Regions from separate parts of the Symbiobacterium terraclitae genome, predicted to be linked through region 2. Evidence: riboswitches for the same ligand, from Rfam matches in the RefSeq annotation. Region 2 holds a riboswitch; each other region holds the start of a gene.
What was found. Region 2 has a riboswitch for S-adenosylmethionine ahead of J2Z79_RS09940 (methylenetetrahydrofolate reductase). Riboswitches for the same ligand answer to the same signal wherever they lie in the genome.

Region 1 (10,962 bases), on a different contig from region 2:
TTGGTCTTGACGACCTTGCCGTCCAGGTCGGCCGCGACGTCCTCGTCGGCCGCCGGCACCGCCTCGACCCCGGCGGAAGCCCCGCGGCGGCGGAGCCGGGAGCGGTACTTCTGCACCTGCTTCTCGAGCTTGTCAGCAACGAGGTCGATGGAGGCGTACATGTCACCCGTGGCCTCCTCGCCCCTCAGGATCAATCCGTTCAGATCCGCAGTAACCTCGATGATATGGCGCCCCCGCTCCACGTAGAGGTTGACCTGCGCCGAGATCGGGTGGTCCACGAACTTCTCGATCTTCCCAAGCTTCTTCTCGACGTACTCGCGAAGCGACCGGGTGATCTCGATGTTCTTGCCGCGTACCGCAACCTGCATAGCGCCAACTCCTCCCTTCTCGACAGGCCCTGCCGGACCTCCATCAGGGCTATGACTTTCTTCCCCTCCGGCATGCCGTTTCCCTGCCGCGGCGCTCCCGCTACCTAACATTATCCTGCATCCGCGGGGCCTTCATCCCCGCGCGGGCAGCGGCTTATGCACACCATGTGCCTATCCCGGCTGTGGATAATGGGGATAAGTCTGTTGATAATGGTTTCTACAAGGAGCGCGCGTGGGGATAACCATGTGGACCCAGGCAGGCGCGCCCGGCGCGGCCGCCGAAAAGAATAGGGGAACGGACCCGGCACAAACTGCAGCCAACCGGACGGAGGTCTCGGGATGGAGAAGGTATTCGAGTTTCCCGCGGGACTCTACGGATTCCCAGATATCAAGCGCTATGTCGTTGCGGACATCCCCGGCGGCGGCGACGTGTTCAAGCAGCTCCTGGCCGTGGACCACCCCGACGTGGGCTTCACGCTGGTCTACCCCTTCGCCCTCTTCCCCGATTACAACCCGGACATCCCGGAGGAGGAGCTGGAGGCGGTCGGCGCCCAGAACGCGGAGCAGGTGCTGCTCTACGCCATCGCCCAAGTGCCGGCGGAGTTCCGGGAGGCGACGGCCAACCTGCGCGCGCCGCTGCTCTTCAACCCCTTCACCCGCAAGGGCCGGCAGGTCATCCTGGCCGACGACCGGTACCGGACCCGCGAGCGCCTCTTCCCCAGCAAGTCCGCCCCCGCAGAGGAGGCCCCCTGATGCTCGTGCTCACCAGACGGCTGGACGAGTCCATCCTCATCGGCGACGACATCGAGATCAAGATCGTGCAGGTGCGGGGCACCGGCCCCCAGGCGGTGGTGCGGCTGGGCATCACGGCCCCCCGCTCGGTCACCGTGCTGCGCAAGGAGATCTACGACGAGGTGGTGGCCGCCAACCGGCAGTCGGCGCAGGGGGCCGCACTGCTCCCGGCCGAGCTGCTCCAAGCCCTCGCGCCGCATCCGCCTGGCAAGGGTGGCGCTGGCGATCGGGAGGAAGGTCAGAGATCATAGCCGGACCCGGCGAATCCGGCCCTGGCGGCGGGAATCGGCTTGTCCGACACCGCGAGCACGGCCAGGTTCACGCTCCTGGCCCCCGTGGCCCACAGCACCGCGGCCGCCGCGGCCGCCGTCGCACCGGTCGTCAGCACGTCGTCCACCAACAGGGCGTCCCTGCCCGCCCAGGCGGGGATCCGCCCCCTGCGCACGCCGAAGGCGCCGGCCAGGTTGCGCCATCGCTCCGCGCGGTCCCGCCGGGTCTGCTCACCGGTGCGCCGCAGCCGGACCAGATCGCCCTCCACAACGGGCGCGCCCAGCTGGGCGGCGAGCCCCGCGGCGATGCGCTCGGCCTGGTTGTAGCCCCGGTCCCGCTGCCTGCTGGGGTGCAGCGGGATCGGGATGATCACCTCGGGCGGCTCCTGCACCCGGGCCGCCAGGTAGCCGCCGAGGGCCACCCCCAGCGCCTGGCGCCCGCGAAACTTCACGTGGTGCACGGCCGTCCGCAGCACCCCCCGGTGCAGTCCCAGCGCCCAGACGCGGCCGAAGGGCGGCGGGTCCGCACACTCCGCGCAGAACCCGGTGCCACCCGCGATGGGGCGGCTGCAGTTGGCGCAGAGGCGCGCCTCCGGATCGAAGGGCATCGCGGCCCAGCAGGCGTCGCACACCGGCACCGTTTCGGCGATGGTCGCCAGCGGCGGCGGCGGTTCGGCCAGCGGCCCGTCGCAGGTCAGGCACGTGCTGCGGGGCGGCCAGAGGATGGACACCAGCCCCTCGATGATGGTGCGCAGCAATGCACTCACCCCCGGGCGAGCTTCGCCGCGGGGGTGTTGTTATCCTTCTTTTTCCAGCTCGCCGTTCAGGTCCACCACGACGACCCTGGTGGCCGATGCCGCCGCCGCTGCCCTGGCGACCGCCTCGCTGCGCGGCAGGTGGCCCAGCTCCAGCACCGGCGCCAGCCCGAGGCGGCGCGCCAGCCGGGACAGCATCGCCGCCGACTCGTCCCGCGAGCCCAGGTCCACCAGCACCAGCTCCGCGTCCACCTGTCGCGCCAGGCGGCTCAGCGCATCCTCCAGCCACTCCGCCTGGTCGCGCACCAGCACGACGTAGGCCACTCGCTCCTCCGCCAGGCGGATGCGGGCGAGCAGCCCCGCCACCCGTGCGACGGCGGCAACCGCACCGTATGCCGCCAGGGCCAGCAAGCCCCAGAAGAAGGCGCCCTCGCGCACCGCCTCTCCCTCCCGATCTGTAAGGTATGAGGGAGCGTGAGCAGGCGGTACCGCGCGGCGGCGGTCGCCGACGTGCGGCGCCGCCGCCGCGCGCACCAGGGACCCGGGCAGCGGCGCCAGCGAGCACGTCATCCGCGGTACCGTGTGCACGCCGGTGCCGCGGGAGAACGGCACCCAGGAGCGAGCAGTGCTGCAACGGGCCGCGAACGCCGGTGCCCCGGGGAACGGCGCCGACCAGCGCGAACGGCGGCAAAAAAGAAACACGCCGGCTTACCGGCGTGCTCTTCACTTGTGTTACAGCCCCGCCCGCTCCCGCAGCTCGGCGGCGCGATCGGTGCGCTCCCACGGCAGGTCGAGGTCGGGCCGGCCGAAGTGGCCGTAGGCGGCGGTCTGCCGGTAGATCGGCCGGCGCAGGTCCAGGTCGCGGATGATCGCGCCCGGGCGCAGGTCGAAGGTCTCCCGCACGATCTCGGCGATGCGCTCGTCGGGCAGCCGGCCGGTGCCGAAGGTCGTCACCAGGATGGAGACGGGCTGGGCCACGCCGATGGCGTAGGCCAGCTGGACCTCGCAGCGGCTGGCCAGGCCCGCGGCCACGATGTTCTTCGCCACCCAGCGGGCGGCGTAGGCGCCGGACCGGTCGACCTTCGTCGGGTCCTTGCCCGAGAAGGCGCCGCCGCCGTGGCGGGCGTAACCGCCGTAGGTGTCCACGATGATCTTCCGGCCGGTGAGCCCGGTGTCGCCCTGCGGGCCGCCCACCACGAACCGCCCGGTGGGGTTGATGAAATACCGGGTGCGGTCGTCCAGCAGCCTGCGATCGATCACCTCATGGATGACGTGCTCGATCACGTCCTTGCGGATCTGCTCCTGCGTGGTGTCCGGGTCGTGCTGGGTGGAGACGACGACGGTGTCGATCCGCGCCGGGCGGCCGTCGACGTACTCCACGGTCACCTGGGTCTTGCCGTCGGGCCGCAGGTAAGGCAGCGTGCCGTTCTTGCGCACCTGCGCCAGGCGGCGCGCCAGGCGGTGCGCCAGGCTGATCGGCATGGGCATCAGCTCCGGCGTCTCGTCGCAGGCGAAGCCGAACATCATGCCCTGGTCGCCGGCGCCGATCTCCAGCTCCTTCTCCGTCACCTGCCCCCGCACCTCGATCGCCACATCGACGCCCTGCGCGATGTCGGGCGACTGCGGGTCGATGGCGGTCATCACGCCGCAGGTCGAGCCGTCGAAGCCGTACTTGGCACGGGTGTACCCGATGTCGCGGACCACGTCGCGCACCAGGCCGGCAATGTCGACCCACGCGTCGGTGGTGATCTCGCCGGACACGATCACGAGGCCGGTCGTCAGCATGGTCTCGCACGCCACGCGGGCCCTGGGGTCGAGGGTCAGAAGGGCGTCAAGCACTGCGTCGGAAATCTGGTCCGCCATCTTGTCGGGGTGGCCCTCGGTGACGGACTCAGACGTGAAGAGATACCTCCCCTTCGGCTCAATCATGGTACTCCGCTACCTCCTCTAGCACGGCTCACGGCCGACGGCACTGGCACACATCAAAACCCTCTTCGAAACGAAGAGGGTTGAATGATGCTGCTCTTCCCTCTTATCTTCCGGGTCGTCCGCCCGGCTGGATTTGGCACCTCACCCGCTCCGCGCAGGCCGGTTGCCGAAGCTTCATTGGGCCAGTCCCTCCGCTTCTCTCGATAAGAGTATTCAGTTCTACATGCTCTGCCTAGAATACCACCCGTGGGTTATGGTGTCAAGCAAGGGCGATGCGCGCCAGAACCGGCGCCGCATTGCACCTCTATCCTGCCCCGTTGGCCAGCGAACCATCCACCAGCGCGAACTTCAGCGTGGCCTCCGCCTTCAGGTCGTCGCCCACGTACGCCTTCCCCTTGCCGACGCCGAGCCCCCGGCGCATGGCCACCAGCTCCACCTCGAGGCGGAGCTGGTCTCCGGGCACCACCGGACGGCGGAAGCGGGCGTCGTCGATGCCGGCAAACAGCGGCACCTTGCCCGCGTGCTCAGGCTGCGAGAGCACCGCCACGGCCCCGGCCTGCGCCATGGCCTCCAGGATCAGCACCCCCGGGAAGATGGGATTGCCCGGGTAGTGCCCCTGGAAGACGGGCTCGTTGGCCGACAGGTTCTTCACCGCCACCACGCGCTTTCCCGGCTCAAGCTCCAGCACCCGGTCGATCATCAGCATCGGGTACCTGTGCGGGATGATCTCCATGATCTGCCTGATATCCAGCGGGTACGCCCCCCCGATCCGTGGAATTCTTATGTTCAGTATTCCCCAGTTGCGCCGTCTCTCCTCTCACGGAAGGGTTGACTAACATGTAGGAGAGCGGTAGCATTACCCTACGGGGTATGGCTCAAGACAACCGGAGGTGTCATACAGGATGATCAAGGTCACCCCGGAAGCCGCCGCGGAGATCGCCCGGCGCCTGGAGGGCAAGCCGGAGAAGGTCGGCTTCCGCATCTACGTGCAGGGGTTCGGTTGAGGCGGTCCCAGCCTGGGCCTGGCTCTGGAAGAGCCAGCCGAGTCCGACGTGACGATCGTGAACGAGGGCATGCGCGTCTACCTGGAAGACCGCGTAGCGCGGTGGTTCGACGGGGCCGAGCTCGGCTTCCAGTCGGACCCATGGGGCGGGGAGTTCACCTTCCAACACCCCAACCTGGGAGGCTGCTAGGCACATACGGGGAGCGGGTCTCCGCTCTGCTCGCGGATGTACTGGGGGTCAAAGGCCCCCAGTACTTTCGTGCTGTGCGCAAGATCAATCCCGGGGGCGATGCCGCCCTCCGGTCCGCCTGCTATCATGGCGCCAGATCAGTCTGATGCTGTTCACCGTCGAAAAACGACATTTCACCGGTCTCTAGCGACATCTCGTCGGATCACGACTCCGGCCTCGCCGCTGCGTTGCGGCGTCCGCAGAGCGGGCCCGAGCCAAGCAGCCCAGCCCTGCACCTCGGCGCGCCCGACCGCGGCGATGGGGATGCCCGATGGATCCGCTGCGTGGTGGTGCCGGGCTGGATCGACGACCCGGCGGATGTGGAAGCCCTCGCCGTCCTCGTAAAGCGGGGAGGCCATGGGGATCTCGTACCAGCTGGAGGGCGTTGCGCCCCCGCCCGGCAGCACCATGGAGCGGATCCGGCGGCAGCTGACCGGCAGGGGGATCTCCGTAAGCTGAACGGGCGGCAGGTCGGATGCGTGGAACTGTGCGAGCGGTGACCGGGAGGCCTGGACCGCAGCAGGCGGTCCAGGCCGTCTTTCTGCGCGCCGGCACACCGCAGTCGAACACAGGTTGGCGTTGACCCGAACACGGGTTTGTGTCATACTGTCATCAGGTGTAACGACACGAGAACGCGAGGAGGGCACCTCATGAACCGGGACGCGGTGCTGACGAACCTCGAGTCCTTCGTGGTTCGGGCCAAGAGCCGTACATACGTGGGTTCCGGACCGAAGCTCCTCCCCTACCGCCTCGGCTCACAGGATCTGCAGTACGCCGAAGGCGACTGGGTGTATCACGACAGCTACTTCGGCAACAGCGATTTCGCCGGTCAGGAGGTCGTGTACTATCAGGGAACGCCGGTGTGGGTGCAGAACTACTTCGGCTACCTGATCCGCCCGGACAGGATCACCGCCGCGGAGGCCGGCGCCATGATCAAGGAGAGCCTGACGGCCATGTACCGGGAAGGGCGGTTCCTCGGCGGCTTTACCTACGCCTCCGGCGACCTCACCTACGTGGACACCAGCGAGGGCGACGTCTTCCGGTTCCAGGGGCAGGAGTGGATCCTGCGGGACGGCGAGCGGGTCTACACCCTGCGCTACCACGGCGGGCTCGTCCGCTGACCCGGCCCCACTGTCCCGCTGACGGCCGCAGCCCGGGCGGAATCCCTCCGCCCGGGCTGCGCCGTCTACTCGCCCGCGATCTCGTCGTACCACTTGCGGTAATGCTCCTTCGCCCACCGCGCTGGCACCCAGCCTGAGAGCATCCCCGAAAGCCCCTCGCGAAAGCCGGGGAGCAGCGTGGCCAGGTAGATGTGGCCGATCACCACGCAGCCCAGGAGCATCGCCGTGAGCGAGTGGACGGGGATCACCCACTGCATCAGGGACGCAGGCAGGTGCGTCTTGTACACCATCATCCACCCGGTGATCACCATCACGGGCCAGCCGAGGATCTGGAGGATGGAGTTCACCTTCTCACCGGCGTTGAACTTCCCCTGGGGCGGCATGTCGCCCTTCAGCCCGAACAGCTCCCGCAGGAAGCCGGGGAAGAACCTGAGGTCGTCCCGGTCGAAGCGGAACACCTCCCGGACCCACCGCGCGGTCGCCCGGCGGGCGGCGATGAGCAGGATCGGGATCGTCAGCACCGTGAACGGGATGGCCATCCACCGGTGCAGTTGGCCGAAGAAGCGCAGCCCGGCGGTTCCCAGCAGGCCACCGAAGCCCCGGACCACCAGGGCCATGCCGGTGAAGAGCAGGATCAGAAACGTGATGGCGTGGTTCCAGTGGGCCAGGCGCGATCCCAGGCTGAACCGGAGCACCCGGCCGTCCGGATTGCCCGCGCGGACCCCACCCTGTTCTTGCGCGCTAACCCTGGCCGTGCTCATGCTGCGCCCCCTCCTTTCGGCGGGACCTGAACGTGCTGACGGCGAGGCTGAGCAACACCGCCGCCAGCGTGGAGCCCATCAGGATCTGCCCGGCCGGCTGGATGATCGACTGCCAGGCGTAGGTGGCCGCCGATGGCTTGAAGTCCGCCGGCAGCGCCGCCCGGTCGATGTGCTCGGGCAGCCGGTAGTAGAAGCTGGTGCCTGCGATGTGGATCACGTCCGGCGCCGCGATCTTCTCGTGGATCGGGTCGGCGGGGTCGTCCAGGTCGCCTGCCATGCGGGCGCCGGTCAGGCAGGTCTGCTCGCAGGCCGGCCGCTCGCCCGCCGCAAGCCGGTCGAGGCAGAAGGAGCACTTCCGTACCACGTGCGCCGCCTCATCGAAGCTGCGGGCGTCGTACGGGCAGGCCGTCATGCAGTACTGGCAGCCGATGCAGTTCTCGTCATCGACCTTCACCGGTCCCTCGGCCGTCTTGTATGTGGCGCCGGTGGGGCAGACCGCCGCGCAGGGCGGCTCGTCGCAGTGCAGGCACTGGGTGGTGATGAAGCTGGACTTCACGTCGGGAAACGTGCCCACCAGCATCCGCTCCACCCGGGTGTAGCGCATGTCCCAGTCCAGCCGGTTCAGCGCCTGGCAGGCCACGGTGCAGGCCTCGCACCCGGCGCAGATGGAGAGGTCCACGAAATAGGCGTAGCGGGTCATGCCTTCTCACCCACCTTCCGCACCGTTACCGTGGCGTCGCCCTGGCCCAGGGCGGCCGAGACCGGCGTGACCATGAGCGGGTAGAACCAGCCGTCGGCCGCCCCCTTGCCGTAGGCCAGCCGCTGCTCGGGCGCCATCGTGCCGAAGCCGTGGCACATCCAGACGCAGTCGGGGCGGATGCCCTCGGTCACCCGGGCCCGGATGCGCTGTACCCCGTACTCGTTGGCCACCTCCACCAGGTCGCCGTCGGCGATGCCGCGGGCCGCGGCGGCCGTCGGGTGGATCCACAGGTCGTTCTCCGGCATGCGTGCGTGGAGCGCAGGCACGTTCTGCGTGTAGCCGTTGGTGTGCACGGCCATGTGGCCGTGCAGGAGGCGCAGCCGATCGCCCTCCGGCTGGGTCTTGGGCGGAACCCAGCTCACCACCTCGGTGCCGCCCGAGAGGGCGAACCCCTTGTGGACCAGCTCGGCCCTGCCCGAAGAGGTGGGCAGGACAGCATAGTCGGGCGGCGTGGCCGAGACCTTCATCACGCCCTTCTCCCTCAGGTGCTTGACCGTCCAGCCGGTGGGCTCCAGAAGGGCGTTGTTCCACTGCTCCATGGTGAAGTTGAAGTACTTGTCGTTGCCCACAACCTTCGCCAGGCCCTGCAGGATCTGCAGGCAGTCCCGGGTGTTGTACAGCGGCTCCACCACCGGCTGCCGGAGCGACACGGTGTCGCCCACCACCGAGATGGCGTCCATCCGCTCCAGGTAGTGGTGCTCGGGCAGCACGTAGTGCGCGAGCATCGCCGTCTCCGACATCTGCGTGTCGATGGCGACCACCAGCTCCAGCTTCTTCAGGGCCTCGATCCAGCGGCCCTGGTCACCCGAGGACTTCACCGGGTTGACCCGGTAGAAGATCGCCGCCTTCAGCTCGTACGGCTTCTTGGACTCCACCACCAGCGGGATCGCCTGGATCGAGCCCAGGCTCAGCGGGTACTTCGTGCCCGCACCGTCGAACCGGGCCGCGGTCGGCGCCGGGTACGGCGTCCATGCCCCTGCACCTGCAGGGGTACCGGTGGCCGCTCAGCCGCCGCCGCCGGAGTCAACCACGGCGCCCTCCGGGACGTCATCGATGGTTCCCTGCGCTACCTTGGGCGAGAGCTTCAGCCCGCCCTTTGCGCCCAGGTTGCCGAGCAGGGCGTTGACGATCGCCCCGGCCCGGGCGGCCTCGTAGCCGTTCCAGTACATGCCGTTGCCGCCGTGCCAGCCCGGGTCCACCACCGCCGCCGGCGCCGCAGCCGCCATCTCGCGGGCCAGCTGCCGCACCTTCTCGGCGGGGATGTCAGTGTGCTGCTCCTGCCATTCGGGCGTGTACTGCAGAATACCCTCCTTCAGCTGGTCGAAGCCGTTGGCGTGGGTATCAATCCACTCCTTGTTGTACAGGTTCTCGGTGATCAGCACGTTGGCCACCGCCAGGAGGAAGGCCAGGTCGCCCGCCGACTTGATGGGGATCCATTCACCCCAGCCCGCAAGCTCGGAGTGCCGTGGATCCAGCACCACGATGCGGGCACCGTTGGCCTTGGCCCTGGCCAGTGCGGCCACCTCGGACACCTTGATGCCTCCGAGCAGATTCCGGCCCGGGCTCAGGTAGAATTTGACGTTGGCGTAGTCCACCGAGGGCAGCGCGCCGAACACGGCCGAGTAGCCTACGTTCCGGTTGGCGAAGCAGTTGGCTGCGTGCCCCACGTGGTTGGGTGAGCCGAACGATTCGGTGAAGCGCTTCGTCAGGGCCGAGTTGAGGTTGTTGTACTCGGCGAAGACCAGGGCCTCGGGCCCGTGCAGGTTGCGAATCTGGTTCAGCTTTGTGCCGATCTCTTCAAAAGCCTGTTCCCACGTGATGGGGTAAAGCTTGCCGTCCTCCCCCCGCTTCATGGGCTCCTTCAGCCGGTCGGGATCGTACAGCGCCGATGCCCCCGCGTTGCCCCGGGCACACGGCCGCCCCAGATTGGTCGGATGGTCGGGGTTCCCCTCGATACGGGTCACCCGTCCGTTCTCCAGCACCGCGAACACGCCGCAGCGGCTGGTGCACATCTCGCAGAGCGTCGGCACCCGCCGGACGTCTGCCGCAGCCTGTGCACGGCGCCGCGGAAGACCCAGATCCACCGCCAACGCGCCGGCCGCCACGCCGCCCAGCTTCAGGAAGTCCCTGCGGTTCAGTTCCGCCAATGCCGTCACCTCCCGTTCTTGCACACAGGGGGGCCTGCCTGCCGGCAGAGCCCCCCAGCGCCTGTCTTGCAGCCGCTACTTCACGATGGGCAGCTCGGCCTTCTCGTAGTTGGGGAAGCCGCCCTTCAGCGACATGGCGTTGTAGCCCGCCATCCGCAGAACAGCTGTGGCCTGGCTCGAGGTCTGGCCCGAGTAGCAGTTGATGACGATCATCTTGTCCTTGGGCAGCTTGTCGAAGTTGGCGCCCAGCTGCGCGAACGGGATGTTGACGGAGCCCTCGACGTGGCCGGCGGCGAAGTCGGTGTCGTTGCGGATGTCCAGGAGGAAGATGGACTGGTCGCCCGCATCCAGCTTCGCCTTCACGTCGGCCGCGTCGATCATGTTCTTATGGCTGGCCATGTTGTTGAAGTAGGCCTGGGCCTCCTCCATCAGGATCGCGTCCACGTCAACGGGCTCGGGCTCGGGACAGGCCGGGCACTCAGGGCACTGCGAGGTCTGGCTGGCCGCCGCCGGCGCCTGGGCGCTGCCGCCGCAGGCGGTCAGCGCCGCCAGGGAGAGGATCAGGGTCAGGGCAAGAACCAGGTGACGCATCCGCTTCGTCATGTGATGACCTCCTCCGCAGATCTCAGGATCAAGCGTGTCTGGCTCCGAAGAGCACCGCTGCGGCTGCCGCTCTGCCGATTCGCTCACCCCGGCTCCCCCACTCCCCCGACCGGAGCGATCCTTGTGCTCTCACTCACAACATAGCACGGCAATACCCGCCAAGCCTAGAGCCACGGCCATTTGAAGGGATTATCGGTATAAGGACAGTCTTATGGCTGGGCGAAA
Region 2 (10,962 bases):
CGACAGTCCATGCGGTGCCCTCCTTTCCGGCCACGCCCGTTCGTCAAGAAAAACGCGAGATGCGCGGTGACAGCCCGCCGGTCTTCACTCCGTCTGCGCTAACCCTTCTCCATGCCGCCGCCCCGCCGCTCCTTCAGGATCTCCAGGGCCAGCGCCACCGCCTCCTGGGCGTCCCGCCCGTGGCCCCGGGCGCCGATCTGCTCGGCGAAGGCCCGGGTCGTCGCGGCGCCGCCGATCAGCACCGGGCAGTCGAAGCCCTCCCGGGCGAAGAGCTCGATCACCCGCTTCATCTGCGGCATGGTGGTGGTCATGAGGGCGGAGAGGCCCACGATGTCGGCCCCGGCCTTGCGGGCCTCCTCCAGCACGACCTCGTTCTTCACGTCGCGGCCCAGGTCGATCACCCGGAAGCCGTAGTTCTCCAGCAGCACGGCGACGATGTTCTTGCCGATGTCGTGGATGTCGCCCTGCACCGTGGCCAGCACCACCGTGCCGATCTCGGCCTGGCCCACCTTCGCCTTCTGGATCTCCGGCTTCAGCCGGGAGAAGGCCCTCTTCATGGCCTGGGCCGAGAGCATCAGCTGGGGGAGGAAGTAGATCCCCTCGCCGAAGAGCCGGCCCACCTCCTCGATGGCCGGGATCAGGTGCTGGTTCAGCATGGCCATGGGGTCCCGGCCCTCGGCCAGCCCCTGCTCCACCAGGGGCAGGATGGCGTCCCTGTCGCCCTCGAGGACCGCCTCGTAGAGCCTCCGGCCCAGTGCGTCGCCGGCGGGGTCAGGACCGGGCACACCCGCGTCCGGTGCGGGCGCGGTCGCTGCGGCCAACGCCGGCGCAGTCGATGCCGGCGTGCCGTCTGCGACCGGTGTGCCAGCGGTTGCTGGTGTGTCCGCTGCCACCCGCACGCCGTCCGCTGCAGATGTGTCGTCCGCCGCCCTTGCGCCGTCCGCCGCCCTTGCGCCGTCCGCCGCCGACGTGTCGTCCGCTGCCGACGTGCCTTTCGCAGCCGGGATGCCCGCCGCGCCCGGAGAAGCCGCACGGCCTTCGCCTGCGGCGATCTTCAGCGCCTCCTCCACCGTGTGGACCAGCCGCTTGGGCCCCACCTCCTGCATGTAGACCCGGGCGTTCCGGTCCCGGTTGAGGAAGAGCCGCAGGGCGCGGACGGTGTCCATCATCCGCTCCTCCAGCGGGTTCATGATCGCCATGGAAAGCCCCATGGTCACGGCCATGGTCAGGTAGACGGCGTTCAGGAACGGGCGGTTGGGCAGCCCGAAGGAGACGTTGGAGACCCCCAGGGAGGTCCGCACGCCCAGCTCGTCGGTGATCCACTGGATGGCCCGGAGGGTCTCCCGGGCCTCGGCCTGCTGGGCCCCGGCGGTGAGCGCCAGGGGGTCGATGACGACGTCGTGCCGGGGGATGCCGTATGCCTCGGCCGCTGCGACGAGCCGCCGGGCGATCTCCAGCCGCTGTTGGGCAGACGCCGGGATGCCCCGCTCGTCGATGGTCAGCCCCAGCACGGCGGCGCCGTAACGCTTCGCCACCGGCAGCACCGCCTCGGCCCGGCCCTCCTCCAGGGAGAACGAGTTGACCAGGGGCTTGCCGACGCACGCCTTGAGGCCGGCCTCCAGGGCATCGGCGTTGGGCGAGTCCAGGCAGAGGGGCACGTCCACCGCGCCCTGGATCACCCGCACCGCCTGCGCCATCGCGGCCGGTTCGTCGATGAGCGGCACGCCCACGTTGACGTCCAGCACGGCCGCCCCCGCGGCCACCTGCTTCTTCGCCTCGTCCCGCACCCGTGCGAAGGCGCCCTCCTTGATGTCCCGGGTGAGCAGCTTCCGGCCGGTAGGGTTGATGCGCTCGCCGATGACCACCGGCAGGTTCTGCTCCACGAAGAAGAGGGAGCGGGTACGGGAGGCGAGGCCCAGCGTCTCCGAAAGGGGCCCCGGCTGGCCTGTGGGCTTCATCTCCTCCACCGCGGCCCGCAGGCGCCGGATGTGCTCGGGCGTCGTCCCGCAGCACCCGCCGACCAGCGACGCCCCGGCCGCGACCAGCTTCGGCCCGTAGGCGGCGAACTCCTCGGGGCCCATGGGGAAGCGCGTGGTGCCGTCGGGCGTGAGCAGCGGCAGTCCGGCGTTGGGCTGCACCGAGATGGGCACCCGGACGACCCGCGCCATGCGGGCAACGGCGTCCACCAGCAGGTCGGGGCCAACGGAGCAGTTGAAGCCGATCACGTCCGCCCCCAGCGACTGCAGCACCAGACCGGCCGTCTCGGGGTCGGTGCCCGTGAACGCCCGGCCGCTGGGGTCGATGGTGATCTGTGCGATAATCCGGATGGACGGGGCGTGGTCCTTGCACGCCAGCACCGCCGCCCGCAGCTCGTTCAGGTCGGCGATGGTCTCGACGATGATGAAGTCGGGCCGGGCCTCGGCGAAGGCCCGGGCCTGGGCGGCGAACTGGGCGTAGGCCTCGTCGAAGGTCAGCTCGCCCAGGGGCTCCACCAGCGCGCCCAGGGGACCCATCGACCCCGCCACAAGGGCCCGTCCCTCCGCGGCCTCCCGGGCGCAGCGCACCCCGGCCACGGTGATGGCGTGGCACTTGTCGGCGAGGCCGTAGTGGGCGAGCCTCGCCGGGGTGGCGCCGAAGGTGTTGGTCTCGATGATCTGCGCCCCGGCCGCCACGTACTCCCGGTGGACGGCCACCACCGCGTCGGGCCTCTCCAGGTTCCAGAGGTCCGGGCAGGCGCCGGCGGGCAGTCCCCGGGCCTGGAGCATCGTGCCCATCGCACCGTCAAAGACCAGGACCGCACGGCCCAGGAGATCGTCCAGCCTCATCGCATCATGTCCTCCTCTGCATCGCTCGGCGCGCGGGCACGGTGAGTACCCTGCCTGCGGCTCGACGCCGGATCGGCGGGCGGTTGCTACCAGCGGACCGGCGCCGGGGCGGCCGGCAGGTGCCGCTAACGGCCGGGCACTGGGGCGGCAGACAGATGTCGCCAGGGGCTCGGCGCCGGGGCGGTGGACAGCTGTCGCCACGGGCTCGGCGCCGGGGCGGTAGGCAGCTGTCGCCACGGGCTCGGCGCCGGGGCCGTCAGCGCTGCGCGGCGGTCACCCGGTACGCGCAGTCCGCCAGCGTGCACCGGGTGCATCCCGCCGCCGGCAAGTCCCGGCCTCCGTGGGGGAGCCAGCCGATCAGCCCCACCAGGGACTTCTGGGGCACGAGATAGCTGGTGGGGGTACAGGTGAGGCCGATCGCCGGCCCGCCGGCCAGCACCACCAGCGGGCCCTGCTCCTCGATCGGCCAGTCCCCGTATCCGGGGCCGTACAGCGGGGTGAGCCGGGCACCGCCGGTGATCCCCGGGGCAGCCCCGGCATCGGGCCCAGAAACCCCCGGATCCACCGAGCGGGCGTGCCCGGATGGGTCGACACCCGCCGTTTCTCTGTACAGCCTCGCCCGCACCCATTCGGCCAGACCCTTCACCAGCGCCGACCCGGCGGCGTCCACGACCGTGGCGAGGGCGTACTCCTCACGGGCGAAGAGCTGCGCCGTCAGCTCCTCCACCCCGGGGCCGAGCGTGGCCGCCACCAGCGTGACGGCGTCGGCTCCCGCCAGGAGGCGCGCCAGGCTCCGCGAGCGCCAGCCGATGCCCGGCACCCCGGTGCGGACGCGGTCACCCTCCACCGCCACGGCGCAGTAGGCCAGGCTGACGGCGGGAGCGGCGGCCTCCCGGGCCAGGGCGATGCCGCGCGCCAGCAGGGCGAGGTCGCGCGCCGTGACCCTGGTGCGCCCCTCTTGGTAGCGGAGCAGGCGCATCACCTCGGGGAGGGGAGCGGCCAGTTCGGCTGCCCGCGGCCTCAGGATCGCGTGGGAGAGCATGGATGTCGCGACGCCTCCCTTCACCGGTCCGGCGCCTCCTACGCGCCGATCCGGCGGGCCTGGCGCAGCCCCAGCTCGTCCAGGATGTCGAGCACCGCCAGCGCCCGCCTGGCGCTGTTCATCGGGAAGATGTGGACGCCGTGGACGTGCGGGCCGATCTCCGCAAGGAGTTCGGCGACGAGCCGCAGGCCCTCCTCCTCGCCCCGGCCCCGCATGCGGTCGACGGCCCAGTGGGGGATGTGAATGCCCGGCACGTCCCGGTTCATCCGCACGGCGAACTCGTAGCTCTTCAGCGGCAGGATGCCGTAGAGGATCGGGATCTTCACCCGCCCCGCCAGCTTCGCCTGGAACCGTTCGAGCTGGCGCGGGTCGTAGATCGGCTGGGTCTGGGCGAAGTGCGCCCCCGCCTCCACCTTCTGCTCCAGCCGGGAGACCTCGGCCTCCAGGTCCGGCGCGGCCGGGTTGCAGGCGCAGCCGATGGCGAAGTCGGTGGCCTGGTCCAGGTCGCCGCCGGACGCCGTCTTCCCCCGGTTGAGCGCGGCGGCCAGCCGGATCAGCCCGACGGTATCCACCTCGAAGACCCCGCGCGCCCCGGGGTGGTCGCCCTGTTCGGGGTTGTCCCCCCGCAGGGCCAGGATGTTCCGGACCCCCAGCCCCGCCGCCCCGAGCAGTTCCGCCTGCAGCCCGATCACGTTGCGGTCGCGGGTGGTGAGGTGGAAGATCGCCTCCACCTGACCGTCCCGTTGCAGCAGATGCGCCAGGGTGATGGGGCTCATCCGGACGTTGGCCATCGGGCAGTCGGCCACGTTCACCGCATCCACCCGGTCGGCGAAGCTGCGCACCCGCTCGAGGGTCTTCGTCACGTTCGCCCCCCTGGGCGGGTCGATCTCCACCGTCACGCAGAAGGCGCCCTGCCGCAGCCGGTGCATCAGTCGTGCCATGTGCCCTGCCTCCCCCACTTGCGTCTCCCAAGCCGCTCGCCCACATACACAAAGAACCCTTCGAGAACGAAGGGTTCGCAGACGGCCATCTGCGCACGCTTCATCTCCCGGACGAGACGTCCGCTGGAATTGGCACCGTTCTCCTATCGGAGAGGTTGCCGTGGCTTCACCGGGCCAGTCCCTCCGCCACTCTCGATGAACCGAGCAGGGTATTCATTTATTAGAGGACAGTATAGCAACACCAGGGCGAACGGACAAGACCTATCACAAGAGTGCGGCAAGAAGGTCCAAAGGTTCCTGCGGTTCGCCGTTCACCCGGATCTCGAAGTGCAGGTGTGCGCCGGTCACCTGCCCGGTGGCGCCCACGCGGCCGATGGGTTCGCCGCGGGCCACCAGGTCCCCCTCCTGCACCTCCACCGCCGACAGGTGGGCGTAGACGCTGGCCAGCCGCCCCCCGTGGTCGATGACGACGACCTGGCCGTACGCCGGCAGCGAGGCCACCGCCATCACCTTCCCGTCGAGGCAGGCCACAGCCGCCGCTCCCTCCGGCGCACGGATGTCGATCCCCGCGTGCAGCCGCAGCCGCTTCAGCACCGGGTGCAGGCGGATCCCGTAGTCGGACGTGATCTCGGCGTGGTCCGGTACGGGCCAGGCCGGCTCGCCTTCCGGGGGCGGGGCCGCCGCGTCCTGGCGCTCCCGGATCCATTGGCCGATCTCGCGCGCATCCTGGCCGGGGTCCACGGCGGCCACCGGCCGGCTGCCCCACGCGGCCAGAGAGATGGCGAGGATGAGGAGAGTCACAAGCAAAGGTCTGCGAATCGACATGGCGGGCATCTCCCATGCGAGTTGATACCCCTACCATATCGTGCGGAGCTTAACGCTGTCTCACTTGAAGCTTACGGGTTCCTTAAGGTTTACCGAGGTCGGGTACCGAGCCCAAGCGGGCTGCGCCGTCGGGGTGGTCTCGCACCGGCGCAGCAGGATGCACCCCGGGTTCCGCCTCCAACCGCCTTGCAGTCCCCATCTCCTCATCGTCACTCGGGCAGCGTCGCACCTCATGCATGCAGCAACGGTTCCCACCTAAATATAGGGAAAAACTCCCCCTATTTTCCGGGCATTGTGGGGAATTTCTCCCCATATCCCCCGCCCTTGATACCCCCCGGGAGTATCATCCGCCCAGAAAAACACCCCTGATCAGCACTTCAGGGGCCCTTTTCGCCCTGGTACCGGGCCGAAAACCACCTGCAGAAGGCAAATAGGGGGATCTCCAGTTGGCCCGTCCTACCCCCGGGTCCCTGGCGCCAGTCGCCACCGTGGATACGCCATCACGGGCGGTGGCGGACAAAAAAAACCGTCCGACAGCCTCCGCCCACACCCTTCTTGCTCCAGAGGCTTCTCCTCCCCCATCCGGCCCCTCGCCGCAGGTGCCAGGGCGGCGCCATCACGGGTCGCGGACGACGGGACGGCCGCCGCCGCGGGCCGCAGGCAGAAAGGTGACAGCCCATCAGGCACCGTGCACGTCGGAGCGCGCCGGCGCTGCACCGAACGGCAGACGCACCTCGAACACCGTGCGATCCGTCTCGTTTATCGCCCGCACCGATCCCCCGTGCAGGGTGACGATGTTCTTCACGATGGCCAGCCCCAGGCCGGCGCCGCCGGTCTTGCCCGACCGGGAGCGCTCGCCCCGGTAGAAGCTCTCGAAGATGTGCTCCAACTGGTGCACCGGGATCGGGTTGCCCCGGTTGGCCACGCGGATCAGCACCGACCGGCCGGCCCGGTCCACGTCCAGCTCCAGTTCCACCAGCTTCCCCTCGCGCCCGTAGCGGATTGCATTGGAGATCAGGTTCTCCAGCACCCGGACCAGCAGGTCGGGGTCGGCGTGGATCGTCACGCGCGCCTCCGGCAGCCGGAGGCGGTACTCCATGTCCGCCTGCCGCAGGGCGGGCACGAACTCCTCCGCCACCTGCTCCAGCAGCTCGGCCGGGTTGATGGGCACAGGCCGGAGCACCAGTGCCCCGTGGCTCGTGCGGGTGAACTCGAAGAGCTGGTCGATCAGCCGCTTCAGCTGCCGCGCCTTCTCGTACGCCATGTCGACGTAGTAGCGCAGCTCCACCTCGTCCCTGTACTTGTCCTCGTCGATCAGCTGGAGGTAGCCGAGCACGGAGGTGAGCGGGGTGCGCAGGTCGTGGGAGACGGCGGTGATCAGCTCATACCGGGCCTGCGTCGCCTGCCGCTCCCGCTCCAGCGAGCTCTTGACCTGCCGGCTCATCGCGACCAGGTTCTGCCCCAGGAGCCCCAGCTCGTCCAGGCCGCGGGGCGGCAGCGTTACCTCGAAGTTGCCCCGGGCCACCTCGTCCATCGCCCGGCTCATCGCCTCGATGTAGCGGATGAGCGGCTGGCTGAGCAGGATGTACCAGCCGAAGAAGAGCACGAGGCAGACGAGCAGCATGACGGGCCAGGCGCCGACCGTCGCGGAGAGGAAGCTCAGCAGAGCGCCGAGCGGGGGGAGCACACTCGCCAGCGTCGCGGCGGCGACGAGCAGGAACATGGTCGAGGCGACAGCCAGGGCACCGCTGGCGGCAAAGGTGAGGATGAGGCGCCAGCGCAGGCTCAGACCGGCACTAGTTCTCAATCTTGTAGCCGACCCCCCAGACGGTCCTGATCAGCGTGGGGTGACTGGGGTCGTCCTCCACCTTCTCCCGCAGCCTGCGGATGTGGACCATCACCGTGTTGTTGGCCTGGAAGTAGCGCTCCTTCCACACCCGTTCGAAGATCTCCTCGGAGCTGAAGACCCGGCCCGGATTGCTGGCCAGGAGCAGGAGGATGTCGTACTCGGTGGGCGTCAGGGCCACCTCCCGACCGTCCTTGGTCACCGTGCGGCTCTCCCGGTCGATCTGCAGGCCGCCGACCGCGATCACGTCCGGGCGCCTGGCCGACGCCGGGTTCAGGGCCAGGTAGCGGCGGAGCTGCGCCTTCACCCGGGCCATCAGCTCCAGGGGGTTGAAGGGCTTGGTGAGGTAGTCGTCGGCCCCGGTCTTGAGGCCGAGGATCTTGTCCACGTCCTCGGACTTGGCGCTGAGCATGAGGATCGGCACGTTCCGCTCGCGCCGGATCGCGCGGCAGACCTCCAGCCCGTCCATCCCGGGCATCATGATGTCCAGGATCACCAGGTCGGGCTGCTCCTCAGCCACGATCCGCAGTGCGTCTGCGCCGTTGTCGGCCTTGCGCACCCGATAGCCCTCGCTCAGCAGGTGGATCTCGATCAGGTCCGCGATCGCCTGCTCGTCGTCCACCACCAGAATCAGCGGCTCTGCCATTCGCCCTCACACCCCGCTTCAACCACCGACAGCAATCCCGCGTACCCACCGGCCGGGCGGCCGCATCCCGGCCTCCTGCGCGTCCCGCCGCGCGCCAGTGTAACGCACGGATCTTACGACCACCCTGCGCCAAACCTTACGGCTTCCTTAAGCTGTTCGCCTTCTCCCGGCCCTGCTCCAGCAGCTTCCGGGCCGCGGCGATCGGCTGGTTCTCGATGTAGTACGCCACGGCCGCCTGCCCGAGGCCGTACGTGCCCCAGTAGGCCACGCCGGCGGAAACCAGCGAGCCGCCGCCCGGGACGAGCCACTTGGAGAGGCCCCGGGCGACCTCCCGCAGGGCGAAGCCGGCGCCCACGTTGACGCCGAGCGCCCCGATAAACTCCATGGCGCCCTCCCGGGAGAGCCGTCGCCCCGCCAGGTAGGCGATGCCGGTGACCATCAGCACCTGCATCGCGGTCAGGATCGGCATGTCCGCCAGCGGGATCGGCGTCGCAGCCACGGCGGCGGCGGCCGATGCGGTGGACTGGATCAGCGCGCCCGCGATCTTCATCTGCGCCGACCGGACCCCCGCCACCCGGCCCATGGTGAGCTGCGCCTCGTTGGGGAGAGTCTCCACCAGGTAGGCGACCAGTTCGTCGATGTTCCAGCGGCGGTCCACGACCAGTTCGCCGTCCCGGTAGCGCATGTAGGCAGAGGTGGCGAACACCCGCACCGGCTGCTCCAGCGAGAGCGCCATCCGCTCGGCCAGCTTCTCCTTGGCCAGTGCGATGTTGGCCTGCTTCTCCGGGTCGTCGTACGGGGGCGTGGCCACATCGGCCGGGCTCAGCAGGTCGACCTGCGTCAGGACGCCGATCACCGGCGGCCTCGTGCGGTGCCGCCGCGCGATGGCGTCGCGCAGCGCCGCGACCTGCGCCAGGTCCTCGTGGATCCACACGTCGACGTCGGCCGCCTTGATGACGAAGAGGATCGCGTCCGGGCAACGGTCGCGCACCGCCTTCAGGTTGGCGGCGACCGCCTCCTCGTCCTCCGCCCCCTCCGGCCTCCCGCCCTCGCCCAGCCCGCGGGTGTCCAGCACCTCCAGCGCACCGCCGGACCCCTCGTACTGGTACCAGGTGCCCGCCGGCGTGGTAGCCAGCACCGCCCCGGTCTCGGCCCGGGGCTCGCCGAAGATGGCGTTGACCAGGCTCGACTTGCCCGATCCCCGCCGACCCACCAGGGCGATGCGGGCCGGCCGGGCGTTGATGATATAGCTTTCGATCACAGCCAGTTCAGGCTCCAGGCGGCTCAGGACCACCTGGGGAACGTGGCTGCGGATGAACTGCACGACCTCCTTCAGTCGCGTGCGGTCGATCTCTTTCATCAGGGGCCTCCTCATTGCTGCGGTCTCTGCGTCATCCCGGATAGTTCTTGCATAGTGCGAATTTCCCTGCCCGCCCGAAAGGAAGGGGGCCAGGCTACTCGGCCTGGCCCAGAATCTCGTCGATCTCCTTCAGGTCCTCGGCGGAGAGCTTCATCCCCGAGGCCTTCACGTTCTCCTCCACCTGCTCGGGGCGGGTGGCACCGATCAGGGCCGAGGTCACCTCCGGCCGGCGCAGGACCCAGGCGATGGCCAGCTGGGCCATGGTGAGCCCGTTGCGCTCGGCGATGGGGCGCAGCTGCTGGATGCGCTCCAGCAACTCGTCGTCGCTCAGGTAGCGCTGGACGAACTTGCCGTACTTGGGGTCGGCGCCCCGGCTGCCCTCGGGCTGCGGCATGCCAGGCTTGTACTTGCCGGTCAGCACGCCCTGCGCCAGCGGCGAGTAGACGATCTGCCCGATGCCCTCGCGCTCGCAGATCGGCATGATCTCCTTCTCGATGTACCGGTCCAGCATGTTGTAGACGGGCTGGCTCGCCACCGGGCGGCGCAGGTTCCGCTTGTCCACGATGGCGGCGGCGTTCTCGAACTGGGCGGCCGTCCACTGGGAGAAGCCGTAGTAGAGGATCTTCCCCTGGGCCACCAGGTCGTCGAACGCCCGCAGGGTCTCCTCCAGGTCGGTAGCGGGATCGTAACGGTGCGCATAGTATATGTCGATATAGTCGAGCTTCATCGCCTTGAGGCTCATCTCCACCCGCTCGATCAGGTGCTTGCGGGACAGCCCCTGGTCATAAGTGGACGGCCCCACCTGCCAGAACACCTTGGAGGTGACGGTGTAGGTGTGGCGGGGAAACTCCCGAAGCGCCTCGCCCACCACCTCCTCCGCCTGATGAGGCCGCGCGCCGTAGACCACCGCGCAGTCGAAGTGGTTGATGCCGAGCTCATACGCCTTGCGGATGCAGGCCTTGGCGGCATCTGCCTCCACGCGCGAGCCGTAGGTCAGCCAGCTTCCCAGGGAGATCTCGCTCAGCTTCAGGCCGCTCCGTCCGAGTCGACGGTATTCCATGGCTCACCACACCTTTCACAGGATCTCGTCTCACCAACGGCAGTATACCACATTCCCCCAGGCCGAAGGACATACCTGCCCTACAACCTAAATTCACAGACCTCATTGACATTTTGTAGTTGTTCGATCTAATGTGGGAGGGTGAATCGGTCGTTGACGGGGGGTTGTCCATGCACGGGTTGGTTTCTGTCATTGACCAGGTCCTCGACGCGCTGGACCGCGGGCAGATCGAGGTGGCCAATCGGCAGGAACTGCGTGAGGCGCTGCTGGTGCTCCGCAGCATCGCACTGGAGGGTGACGCCGAGGACGGGGGCTCGACGGCTGACCCAGCCGCACCGACGTCCGTCACGCCCTGAACGCCGCGGTCCGGCACCTCAGGGAATGCGAGCCCGACTGAAGGAAGTGAGCGCATGAACC
Region 3 (9,035 bases), on a different contig from region 2:
ACTATTCCGTTGCCGCAAGCGAGATTATTCTATCAAATGGAAGCCAAGTTCGTCAACTCACAACATGCGGCAGGGTGTCTGCCAACTCAGCCCATGAGGGGGGCGGGCGACATGCACGCCCGGCCCGGTGGCACAGATGCGGCAAATGCACCGGGAGGAACGTGGGACTAGGGTGAACCGGCTCGCCCTGCGGAGCACCGCAGCAGAACCGAGCCTACTACACGGAGACAGGCGGTATGTAAGCCCCCCGTGGCACAGATGTGGCAGATACGCCGGGAGGGAAGTGAGACTAGGGTGAACCGGCTCGCCCTGCGGAGCACCGCAGCAGAAGCACGTTACTACACTCGGGCGGGCGACATGCGCGCCCGCCCGAGTGGCATAGACGTATCACACGCCAGGGGAGGGGACTTGGATCAGCGCTCCGCCCCCTCCCCACTTGCAATCAAAACGCAGGGATCACTGCACCGTCATACGTCTCGTTGATGAACTTCGCCACGGCCTCGGACCGGAGCAGGCTCATGAGCTTCTGGATCTCAGGCCGGTTTTCGTCGCCCTTGCGGACGGCCACGATGTTGGCGAAGGGGTTATCCTCTGCCGACTCCCGGGCCAGGACGTTGGCCTTCACCCCGAGGTTCTTCGCCGCATCCAGGTAGTAGTTCGTGTTGATCACCGCTGCGTCCACGTCCTCGAGGCTGCGCGGGAGGTACTCGGCCTGCAGCATCTCGATGTCCAGCTTCTTGGGGTTGTCGACGATGTCGTTGGGCGTCGCCTTGACCCCGACCCCCTCCTTCAGGGTGATCAGGCCCTGGTCGGCGAGCAGCTTGAGCGCACGCCCGGCGTTGGTGGGGTCGTCGGGAATGGAGACCGTGGCGCCGTCAGCCAGCTGGTCGATGCTGCTCAGCTTCGACGAGTAGAAGCCCAGCGGCTCCAGGTGGACGGGCCCCACCGAGACCAGGTCCAGCTTCCGCTCCTCGGCGAAGTTGGTCAGGTAGGGCAGGTGCTGGAAGTAGTTCGCATCCAGGTCTCCCTCGGCCAGGGCGATGTTCGGCTGCACGTAGTCGGTGAACTCCACGATCTCCAGCTTGATCCCCTCGGCCGCAGCCGCCTCCTGGATCGACTTCAGGATCTCCGCGTGGGGGGTCACCGACGCGCCCACCTTGAGGGTGACCTGCTCCGCCTTCCCGGCCGACTGCTTGGCGCCGCCGCATCCCGCCAGGATGCCCAGCGAGAGGACCGAAACCAGTAGGATACCCGCGATACGCTTCATCTGGCGCTCATCCTCCCCAGTCTGTGTGCAGACCGCTTTCTATTTATGCGTAAACCTGTTGGCCAGGCTATCGCCGATCCACTGCATCACCTGAACCATGACGACCAGCACCACGAGGCTCACGTACATCACGTCGAGCTGGTACCGGTTGTATCCCCACTTGACGGCGACGTCGCCCAGGCCTCCGCCGCCGATCGCACCGGCCATGGCCGAGTAGCCCACCAGGTTGACCAGCATCAGCGCCGTGCCCCGGACCAACGAGGGCAGCGCCTCGGGCAGAAGCACCTTGGTGACGACCTGCCAGTTAGAGGAGCCCATCGCCAGGGCGGCCTCGATCAGGCCGGAACCGACCTCGTGCAGGGCCTGCTCCACCACCCGGGCCATGAAGGGGACGGCCGCGACCACCAGCGGCACGATGGCGGCCGTGGTGCCGATGGAACGGCCGATGAGCAGCCGGGTGAGGGGCGAGACCGCCACCATCAGGATCACGAAGGGCGTGGAGCGCCCGATGTTGACCAGCACGCCCAGCGTGCGGTTGAGCAGGGGCGCCTCCCAGATGCCGCCCCGGTCCGTGATCACCAGCAGCACGCCGAGGGGCAGGCCGAACAGCAGCGTGAAGGCCGCGGCGACCCCGGTCATGTACAGCGTCTCGATCGTCGCCGTCAGGATCATCGACCAAAGGTCAACCACGCTCGATCACCTCCGGCGAAACGCCGCGCCGGGCCAGGTACTCCAGCGCCGCCTGGATGTCGTCGGGCCGGCCGGTGAACTCCACCAGCAGGCGGCCCACCGTCGTGCCCGCAATCCGCTCCACCGCACCCTGCACGATGTTCGCGTCCACCTGGAACTGGCGCACCACCGAGCTGATCAGCGGCTCGTCGGCCGAGTCGCCCACGAAGAAGAGCGCCGCCAGCACGCCCCCGGGGTGCAGATGGAACGCGGTGTCGCGGAACGGCTCGTAGAACAGCTGCCGGAGCCGGGAGCCGGGGCGGCCGATCAGCTCCAGCACCCCGCCCTGCTCCACCAGGCGGCCGCCCTCCAGGATGGCCACGGAGTCGCACACCTGCTTCACGACCTCCATCTGGTGGGTGATCAGCAGGATCGTCAGCCCGAGCTTCCGGTTGATCTCCCGCAGGAGGGCGAGCACCGACCGCGTGGTGTCGGGGTCCAGCGCCGAGGTGGCTTCGTCCGAGAGCAGGAGCTTCGGCCCGGGGGCCAGCGCCCGGGCGATGCCCACGCGCTGCTTCTGCCCGCCGGAGAGCTGCGCCGGATAGGCATGGGCCTTGTCCGACAGCCCTACCAGCTCCAGCAGTTCCGCCACCCGGCTCGCGATGCGGCTCCTGTCCCAGCCCGCTACCTCCAGCGGGTAGGCGACGTTGCCCGCCACCGTGCGGGAGTCGAAGAGGTTGAACTGCTGGAAGATCATCCCCATCTCCTGGCGTGCCGCCCGGAGCTCGGCGGGCGAGAGCCGGGTGATCTCCCGCCCGTCAACCCACACCTCCCCAGACGTGGGGCGTTCCAGCAGGTTGACGCAGCGAATCAGGGTCGATTTTCCCGCACCGCTCTGGCCGAGGATCCCGAAAATCTGCCCCCTGGGCACGTGCAGGCTGACGTTCCGCAGGGCCTCGGTCTCCTGGCCGTTCTGTCGGAAGACCTTCGTGAGGGCCTTCAGTTCGATCACCCAGGTATCACCCCGTTCGCGGCAATAGAAAAGTGCGCCCCAAAAAAGAGGCGCACAGAAAAATCAACTTCCGGCTGCCTCTCATCTTCGGGAAGGCAAGCGCCTTCCACCAGGAATTGGCACCGCTGCACGCCTGGGAACGTGCCGGTTGCCGTGGCTTCATCGGGCCAGTCCCTCTGCCTACTCTGGATAAGAGTCAACGCTATGCAGTTGTGTTGAGCCCTACATTACCACGATCTCAAGCACCCGTCAACAGCGAATCGCTGTCCCTTTCAGGTCAACCGCTGGTCACCAGCGTCAGCAGGCGCGTCCTCGGACCGGTGCCCTCCAGGCGGGTGGTCGCCAGGATGTTGGCCCCGCACGTGAGGGAACGGGCCTGCTGGACCGGGTCGTCGGTGGCGACCCACAGGTCGGCATCGGGCAGGCACAGACGGGCAATGGCCAGCACCCGGAGCACGTCGGCCTCCTCGGAGACGGAACGGAGTACAACCCCGGACACGCCCGAGTTGCGCAGCACCTCCAGGTCGTCCGCGACGTCCTCGCTGGTCTGGCCCGGAACGCCGACGCAGATCCCGCCGGCGACGCGGTAGTTCAGCCCCCGCAGCCAGAGGCAGCGGGTGAGCCGCTCCGCCGGCGAGTGGCCGGGGTGCAGCCGCGCGTACAGGTGCGGATTGCAGCAATCGTGGGGCAGGAGGTACTCCTCGGCCCCCGCCTGGCGCCACAGGGCATAGGCGTCGTAGGGGCGCTCGCCCATGCAGAGCGAGACCCACATCCCGGTCTGCGTGCGGATCTCCCGGACGAGGACCGCGACCTCCTCCACCGCGTCGTAGTCGGCTGACGCGCAGAGCAGTACGGACTCGCTCCCGTGCTGTGCGGCGTGGACGGCCTCCTCCAGCGCACGCTCCCATCCACCAACGGTCTGCAGATCGATCAGGGCGCGCAGGGACGGCTGGTCGCCCTTCATCTGCCGGCAGATGCGCCCGGCCACCTCCAGCAGGCTCTGGTACTCGCGCTCGTCGGCGCGCAGCATCAGGAGCACCTCTCGCCGGCTAGGCATCCGCCCCGCCTCGGCCCGTCGCAGGACTGGTCCGATCACCGGAGATCACCTGCCTATGTGACAGTCTTCACAAATACAGTACCCGAATGTCAGACAATAGGGTATTCAGGGAAAGACCCATTTAGCCATAGTGCTTTTGGCGCATGGCGCGCCAACTAAGGTCTGCACCCGATTGCACGCACCGTGATCCAGTCTGCAACCTGCGCGGCGACCTCGTCCCGGCCGCGCTCCAGCCCGACGAAGTGCCCCCTCCCCTCCAGGAGGCACAGGCGGGCCGTTCCTGACACATGCCGCACCAGGTACGCCCCGCTGTCGGGCGCGATCCACCGGTCGCGGTCGCCCTGCATCGCCAGCACGGGAGCCCGGACGTGTACCAGCTCGCGGCGGACCAGGCGGGCCAGGCGCACCAGCGACCGGAGGGCGGTGGGCGGCGGCCCTCCCCGCATGTACCGGGCGAGGCGGCCGCTGAGAGCATGGGGATCGTCCAGCAGGACCGGCGCTGCCAGGGCACAGACCGAGCCGACGTCCCGGCGTGCGGCCAAGTGGAGCGCGATCAGCGCGCCCATCGAGAAGCCCAGCAGGTGAAGCTGGGTACAGCTGCCCGCCAGTTCCTGGAGGGCCTCCTCCGCACCGCGGATCCAGTGGCGGAACCTGGTCTCCGCAAGGGCGGGCCCGGTGGCGCCGTGCCCCGGCAGCAGCGGCGCGGACACCGTGAGCCCCCGGGCGGCCAGGGCGGTGAGGATGGGGCCGATCTCGGCCGGCGAACCACCGAAGCCGTGGAGCGCGAGGCAGCCCACCGGGCCGCCGCGCACGAAGACGGGATCGCTGCTGCGGGCTGCGATGGCCATGGCGTTCCCCCCGCAATGCAGAAGGCCGGGCACGCGCGCCCGGCCGTTCTTACGCTACGTATTGCCAGCTAGCCCCGGGACTCCAGGAAGAGCATCAGAACAGACGTCAGGACGAACAGCGTGGCGAAGGCCATGCTGAAGCGGTTGAGGATCTCGTCCAGGCCCTTCTTCTTCCCGAAGATCTGCTCACCCGCGCCGGCGATGGAGCCGGACAGGCCCGCACTCTTGCCGGACTGCATGAGCACCGTCGAGATGAGGCCGAGCGCAAACAGGGTATGAAGTACCAGCACGAATGTCGTCATCCCTTCACCCCCTCATACTGGCCCTGATAGCTTGTCAATTGTACCACATCATGGACCGACGCACAATCGCGAACCGGGGCCGCCAAACCTCGACAAGGTTCGCGACCCCGGTCTGCGCAGATGGTGTTGGAGGCCGGCGGCCAGTCCCTGATCGCGCTGAGGACGAGCCTGGCCGGCAACCTACTTCCGGCCCTTGATGACCGACGTCCCGGCGAAGATGGCGGCGTCGCCCAGCTCCTCCTCGATGCGGAGCAGCTGGTTGTACTTCGCCACGCGGTCGGTGCGGGACGGGGCGCCGGTCTTGATCTGCCCGCAGTTCAGGGCCACGGCCAGGTCGGCGATGGTCGTGTCCTCGGTCTCGCCCGAGCGGTGCGACATCACGGAGGTGTAACCGGCCCGGTGCGCCATCGCAACGGCCTCGAGGGTCTCGGTGAGCGAGCCGATCTGGTTGACCTTGACCAGGATCGAGTTCGCGGCCTTCATCTCGATGCCCCGCGCGAGGCGCTGGGTGTTGGTGACGAAGAAGTCGTCGCCCACCAGCTGCACCCGGTCGCCGATCCGGCGGGTCAGCTCGACCCACGCCTCCCACTCGTCCTCGGCCACGCCGTCCTCGATGGAGACGATGGGGTACTGGCGGGTCCAGCTGTCCCACAGGTCGATCAGCTGCTCGGTGGTGAGAACCTTGTTGCCCTCGCCGGCCAGCACGTACTTGCCGTCCTTGAAGAACTCCGACGAGGCGACGTCCATGCAGAGGAAGACGTCCTGCCCGGGCTTGTAGCCGGCCTTCTCGATGGCCTCGAGGATGACGGTGATGGCCTCCTCGTTGGACTTCAGGTCGGGGGCGAAGCCGCCCTCGTCGCCGACGGCGGTGTTGTAGCCCTTGCCCTTCAGGACCGAGCGCAGGGAGTGGAAGACCTCGGCGCCCATCCGCAGCGATTCGGCGAACGAGGGCGCGCCGGCGGGGAAGATCATGAACTCCTGCATGTCCACGTTGTTGTCCGCGTGCTTGCCGCCGTTGATGATGTTCATCATCGGCACGGGCAGGGTGCGGGCGGTCAGCCCGCCCACGTGGCGGTAGAGCGGAATGCCGAGGGCCTTGGACGCGGCGCGGGCGGCGGCCAGCGAGACGCCCAGGATGGCGTTGGCGCCGAGCTTCCCCTTGTTGGGGGTGCCGTCCAGCCTGATCATCGTCTGGTCCAGCTCAACCTGGTCAGTGGCGTCAAGGCCGATCACGGCCTCGGCGATCACCTCGTTGACGTTCCGGACGGCGTTCAGCACGCCCTTGCCCAGGTAGCGCCCCTTGTCGCCGTCGCGCAGCTCGACCGCCTCGAACTGGCCGGTGGAGGCGCCCGAGGGCACGATCGCCCGGCCGGTGATGCCGTTGGAGAGGATCACCTCCACCTCGACGGTGGGGTTGCCGCGGGAATCCAGGACCTCACGCGCGTGCACGTTCAGGATCGTCGTCATTCCAGATCAGGCTCCTTCCGCGTTAGTCACCAACAGGGAATCCGCGTCCATCTGGGGTGGCTTGGGCAGGCCGATGATCTCGAGCAGCGTCGGCGCGATGTTGGCCAGAACGCCGGGCTTCAGCCTGGCGCCGATGCGCTGATCGTCCACGAGCAGGCAGGGAACAGGGTTCAGGGTGTGGTTGGTGTGCGGCGCACCGGTCTCGTAGTCGACCATCTGGTCGCAGTTGCCGTGGTCGGCGAGGATGATGGCCGCACCGCCCTTGGCGAGCAGGGCGTCCACCACCTGGCCCAGGCACTCGTCCACCGCCTCCACCGCCTTCACCGCCGCCTCCAGGACGCCGGTGTGGCCCACCATGTCGGGGTTGGCGAAGTTGAGCACGATGAAGTCCGTGCGGTCCTGCTCGATCCACTTCACCGCCTCGCGGGCGACCTCGTAGGCCGACATCTCCGGCTTCAGGTCGTAGGTGGCCACCTTCGGGGAGGGAATCAGTACCCGCTCCTCCCCGGGGAAGACCCGCTCCTCGCCGCCGTTGAAGAAGTACGTGACGTGCGGATACTTCTCGGTCTCGGCGATGCGCAGCTGCCGCAGGCCGGCCTCGGCGACCACCTGGCCCATCGGCACGTCGACGAACTGCGGGCCGAAGGCCACGGGGATATCGGTGAAGGTCTGGTCGTACTGCGTCATGGTGACCAGCGTGACCGGCCGGAACCCCTCGGGCCGCTTGAAGCCGTCGAAGGCGGTCTCGTGCAGGGCCCGCACCAGCTGCCGGGCCCGGTCGGGCCGGAAGTTGAAGAAGATCACGCCGTCGTCGGGCCCCATGCGGCCGTCCACCCCGTCGATCACCGTGGGCAGCACGAACTCGTCGGTCTCGCCCCGCGCGTACGCCTTCGCGATGGCGTCGGCGGAGGACGCCGCCCGTTCTCCCTCGCCCTGCGTGATCGCCAGGAAGGCCTTCTCGGTGCGCTGCCACCGCTTATCCCGGTCCATGGCGTAGTAGCGGCCCGAGATGGTGGCGATCTGCCCCAGGCCGACCTCCTTCAGCTTGGCCTCCACCTGCTCCAGATAGGGCAGGGCCGACTGGGGCGGCACGTCGCGCCCGTCCAGGAAGGCGTGGATGTACAGCCGCTGCACGTTCTCCCGGCGGGCCAGATCGATGAGGGCCATCAGGTGGTCGATGTGGCTGTGCACGCCGCCGTCAGAGACGAGCCCCATGAGGTGAAGGGCTGCGCCGGGCTTGCGGGCGCGGTCCAGCGCGACCTGCCAGGCGGGCAGCGTGTAGAACGATCCGTCGTCGATGCTGCGCCGGATGCGGACAAGGGTCTGGTAGACGATGCGCCCTGCCCCGAGGTTCAGGTGGCCGACGTTGGAGTCACCCATCTGCCCGGGAAGGAGACCCACCGCCTCGCCCGATGCCGTCAGGGTCGTGTGGGGATACCGGGCCATCAGCCGGTCGAAGTTGGGATGCCGGGCGATCGCCACTGCGTTGGCCCGGGAATCAGCGTTCAGCCCCCACCCGTCCAACACGATCAACGCTACGGGTCTGCGATAGGCGGACAAGGTACGGGTCACCTCCTGCGTTCCTCTTAAAAGTCTGCGCGCGACTCCTACCGCATATCGCAGGACTTTTGCAAAGCCATTTTACCAAAGTGGGGTTCACCATTGGAAGGGCTTTCCCCTGTTTCTTTTCGTCCCAGTTTGCGGTTTGCGCGAAAGGGGCCGTATCCGCGCGCAAACTAGGTGCGTCCTAAGCGCGAGCGAATACCCCGTGGGGTACCTACGAGCAGGAGGGACCGCTGTATGGCGCAGTATACCGTTCCGATTACCGATGACACGTTCGAGGCCGAGGTGCTGCAGTCCGATCTGCCGGTGCTGGTTGACTTCTGGGCACCGTGGTGCGGCCCCTGCCGGATGATCGGCCCCGTGCTGGAGGACTACGCGCGCGACAACGGCCACCGCATCAAGATCGCCAAGCTCAACGTGGACGAGGAGCAGCGGTGGGCCGGCCAGTTCGGGGTGATGTCGATCCCGACGATGATCCTCTTCCACAAGGGCAAGCCGGTGGGGCAGCTGGTGGGCTTCCGACCCAAGCACGAGATGTACGAGATCCTTGACAAGGCGCTGGAGCAGCTGCAGTCCGCCTGATCGGGACGTCACAGCCGGCGGAGGGGAAGAATCCCCCTCCGCCGGCGTCATCGCCATCGTCGCCTTCTGGTCCGGCCCCGGTCGGCGGTCGCGCGGCCAGGCGGGCGCGGACGTGGGCAACGCGCTCGAGACGCTCAACGCCGCACTGGGGGGCGGAGAGCACAGAGGACCGGGCACCCGTGCCCGGTCCTTCTGCATTGGCCCGCTGGAACTGCCCCATCACCTGTACCAACGGCAGCGGTGGGCGCTTCGGCTCCTCCATCGACCC

Region 1: it holds a riboswitch for S-adenosylmethionine, as region 2 does, so the genes downstream of both, metK (methionine adenosyltransferase) here and J2Z79_RS09940 (methylenetetrahydrofolate reductase) in region 2, are expected to answer to the same signal.
Region 3: it holds a riboswitch for S-adenosylmethionine, as region 2 does, so the genes downstream of both, J2Z79_RS17635 (methionine ABC transporter ATP-binding protein) here and J2Z79_RS09940 (methylenetetrahydrofolate reductase) in region 2, are expected to answer to the same signal.

The regions. Positions count from the first base shown of each region.
Region 1 covers NZ_JAGGLG010000035.1:31,727-42,688, reverse strand. The annotation lists gene hpf (ribosome hibernation-promoting factor, HPF/YfiA family) at 1-368, opposite strand, end outside; gene J2Z79_RS15995 (flagellar assembly protein FliW) at 708-1,121, shown strand; gene csrA (carbon storage regulator CsrA) at 1,121-1,411, shown strand; gene J2Z79_RS15985 (ComFC family protein) at 1,399-2,187, opposite strand; gene J2Z79_RS15980 (glycosyltransferase family A protein) at 2,227-2,622, opposite strand; gene metK (methionine adenosyltransferase) at 2,917-4,113, opposite strand; SAM riboswitch class I at 4,214-4,323, opposite strand; gene fabZ (3-hydroxyacyl-ACP dehydratase FabZ) at 4,418-4,864, opposite strand; gene J2Z79_RS15965 (hypothetical protein) at 5,166-5,306, shown strand; gene J2Z79_RS15960 (DUF5680 domain-containing protein) at 5,996-6,466, shown strand; gene J2Z79_RS15955 (formate dehydrogenase subunit gamma) at 6,532-7,227, opposite strand; gene J2Z79_RS15950 (4Fe-4S dicluster domain-containing protein) at 7,208-7,927, opposite strand; gene J2Z79_RS15945 (molybdopterin dinucleotide binding domain-containing protein) at 7,924-8,865, opposite strand; gene J2Z79_RS15940 (molybdopterin-dependent oxidoreductase) at 8,992-10,134, opposite strand; gene J2Z79_RS15935 (rhodanese-like domain-containing protein) at 10,210-10,737, opposite strand.
Region 2 covers NZ_JAGGLG010000015.1:20,978-31,939, forward strand. The annotation lists gene J2Z79_RS09925 (ASKHA domain-containing protein) at 1-11, opposite strand, end outside; gene J2Z79_RS09930 (homocysteine S-methyltransferase family protein) at 99-2,825, opposite strand; gene J2Z79_RS09935 (hypothetical protein) at 3,082-3,891, opposite strand; gene J2Z79_RS09940 (methylenetetrahydrofolate reductase) at 3,906-4,808, opposite strand; SAM riboswitch class I at 4,906-5,010, opposite strand; gene J2Z79_RS09945 (M23 family metallopeptidase) at 5,073-5,633, opposite strand; gene J2Z79_RS09950 (sensor histidine kinase) at 6,313-7,440, opposite strand; gene J2Z79_RS09955 (response regulator transcription factor) at 7,430-8,125, opposite strand; gene J2Z79_RS09960 (GTPase family protein) at 8,262-9,485, opposite strand; gene J2Z79_RS09965 (aldo/keto reductase family protein) at 9,580-10,545, opposite strand; gene J2Z79_RS09970 (hypothetical protein) at 10,716-10,901, shown strand; gene J2Z79_RS09975 (helix-turn-helix domain-containing protein) at 10,956-10,962, shown strand, end outside.
Region 3 covers NZ_JAGGLG010000049.1:1,203-10,237, reverse strand. The annotation lists gene J2Z79_RS17645 (MetQ/NlpA family ABC transporter substrate-binding protein) at 443-1,267, opposite strand; gene J2Z79_RS17640 (methionine ABC transporter permease) at 1,307-1,957, opposite strand; gene J2Z79_RS17635 (methionine ABC transporter ATP-binding protein) at 1,950-2,948, opposite strand; SAM riboswitch class I at 3,027-3,144, opposite strand; gene J2Z79_RS17630 (biotin synthase BioB) at 3,226-4,005, opposite strand; gene J2Z79_RS17625 (alpha/beta hydrolase) at 4,161-4,853, opposite strand; gene secG (preprotein translocase subunit SecG) at 4,922-5,155, opposite strand; gene eno (phosphopyruvate hydratase) at 5,336-6,622, opposite strand; gene gpmI (2,3-bisphosphoglycerate-independent phosphoglycerate mutase) at 6,629-8,182, opposite strand; gene trxA (thioredoxin) at 8,423-8,767, shown strand.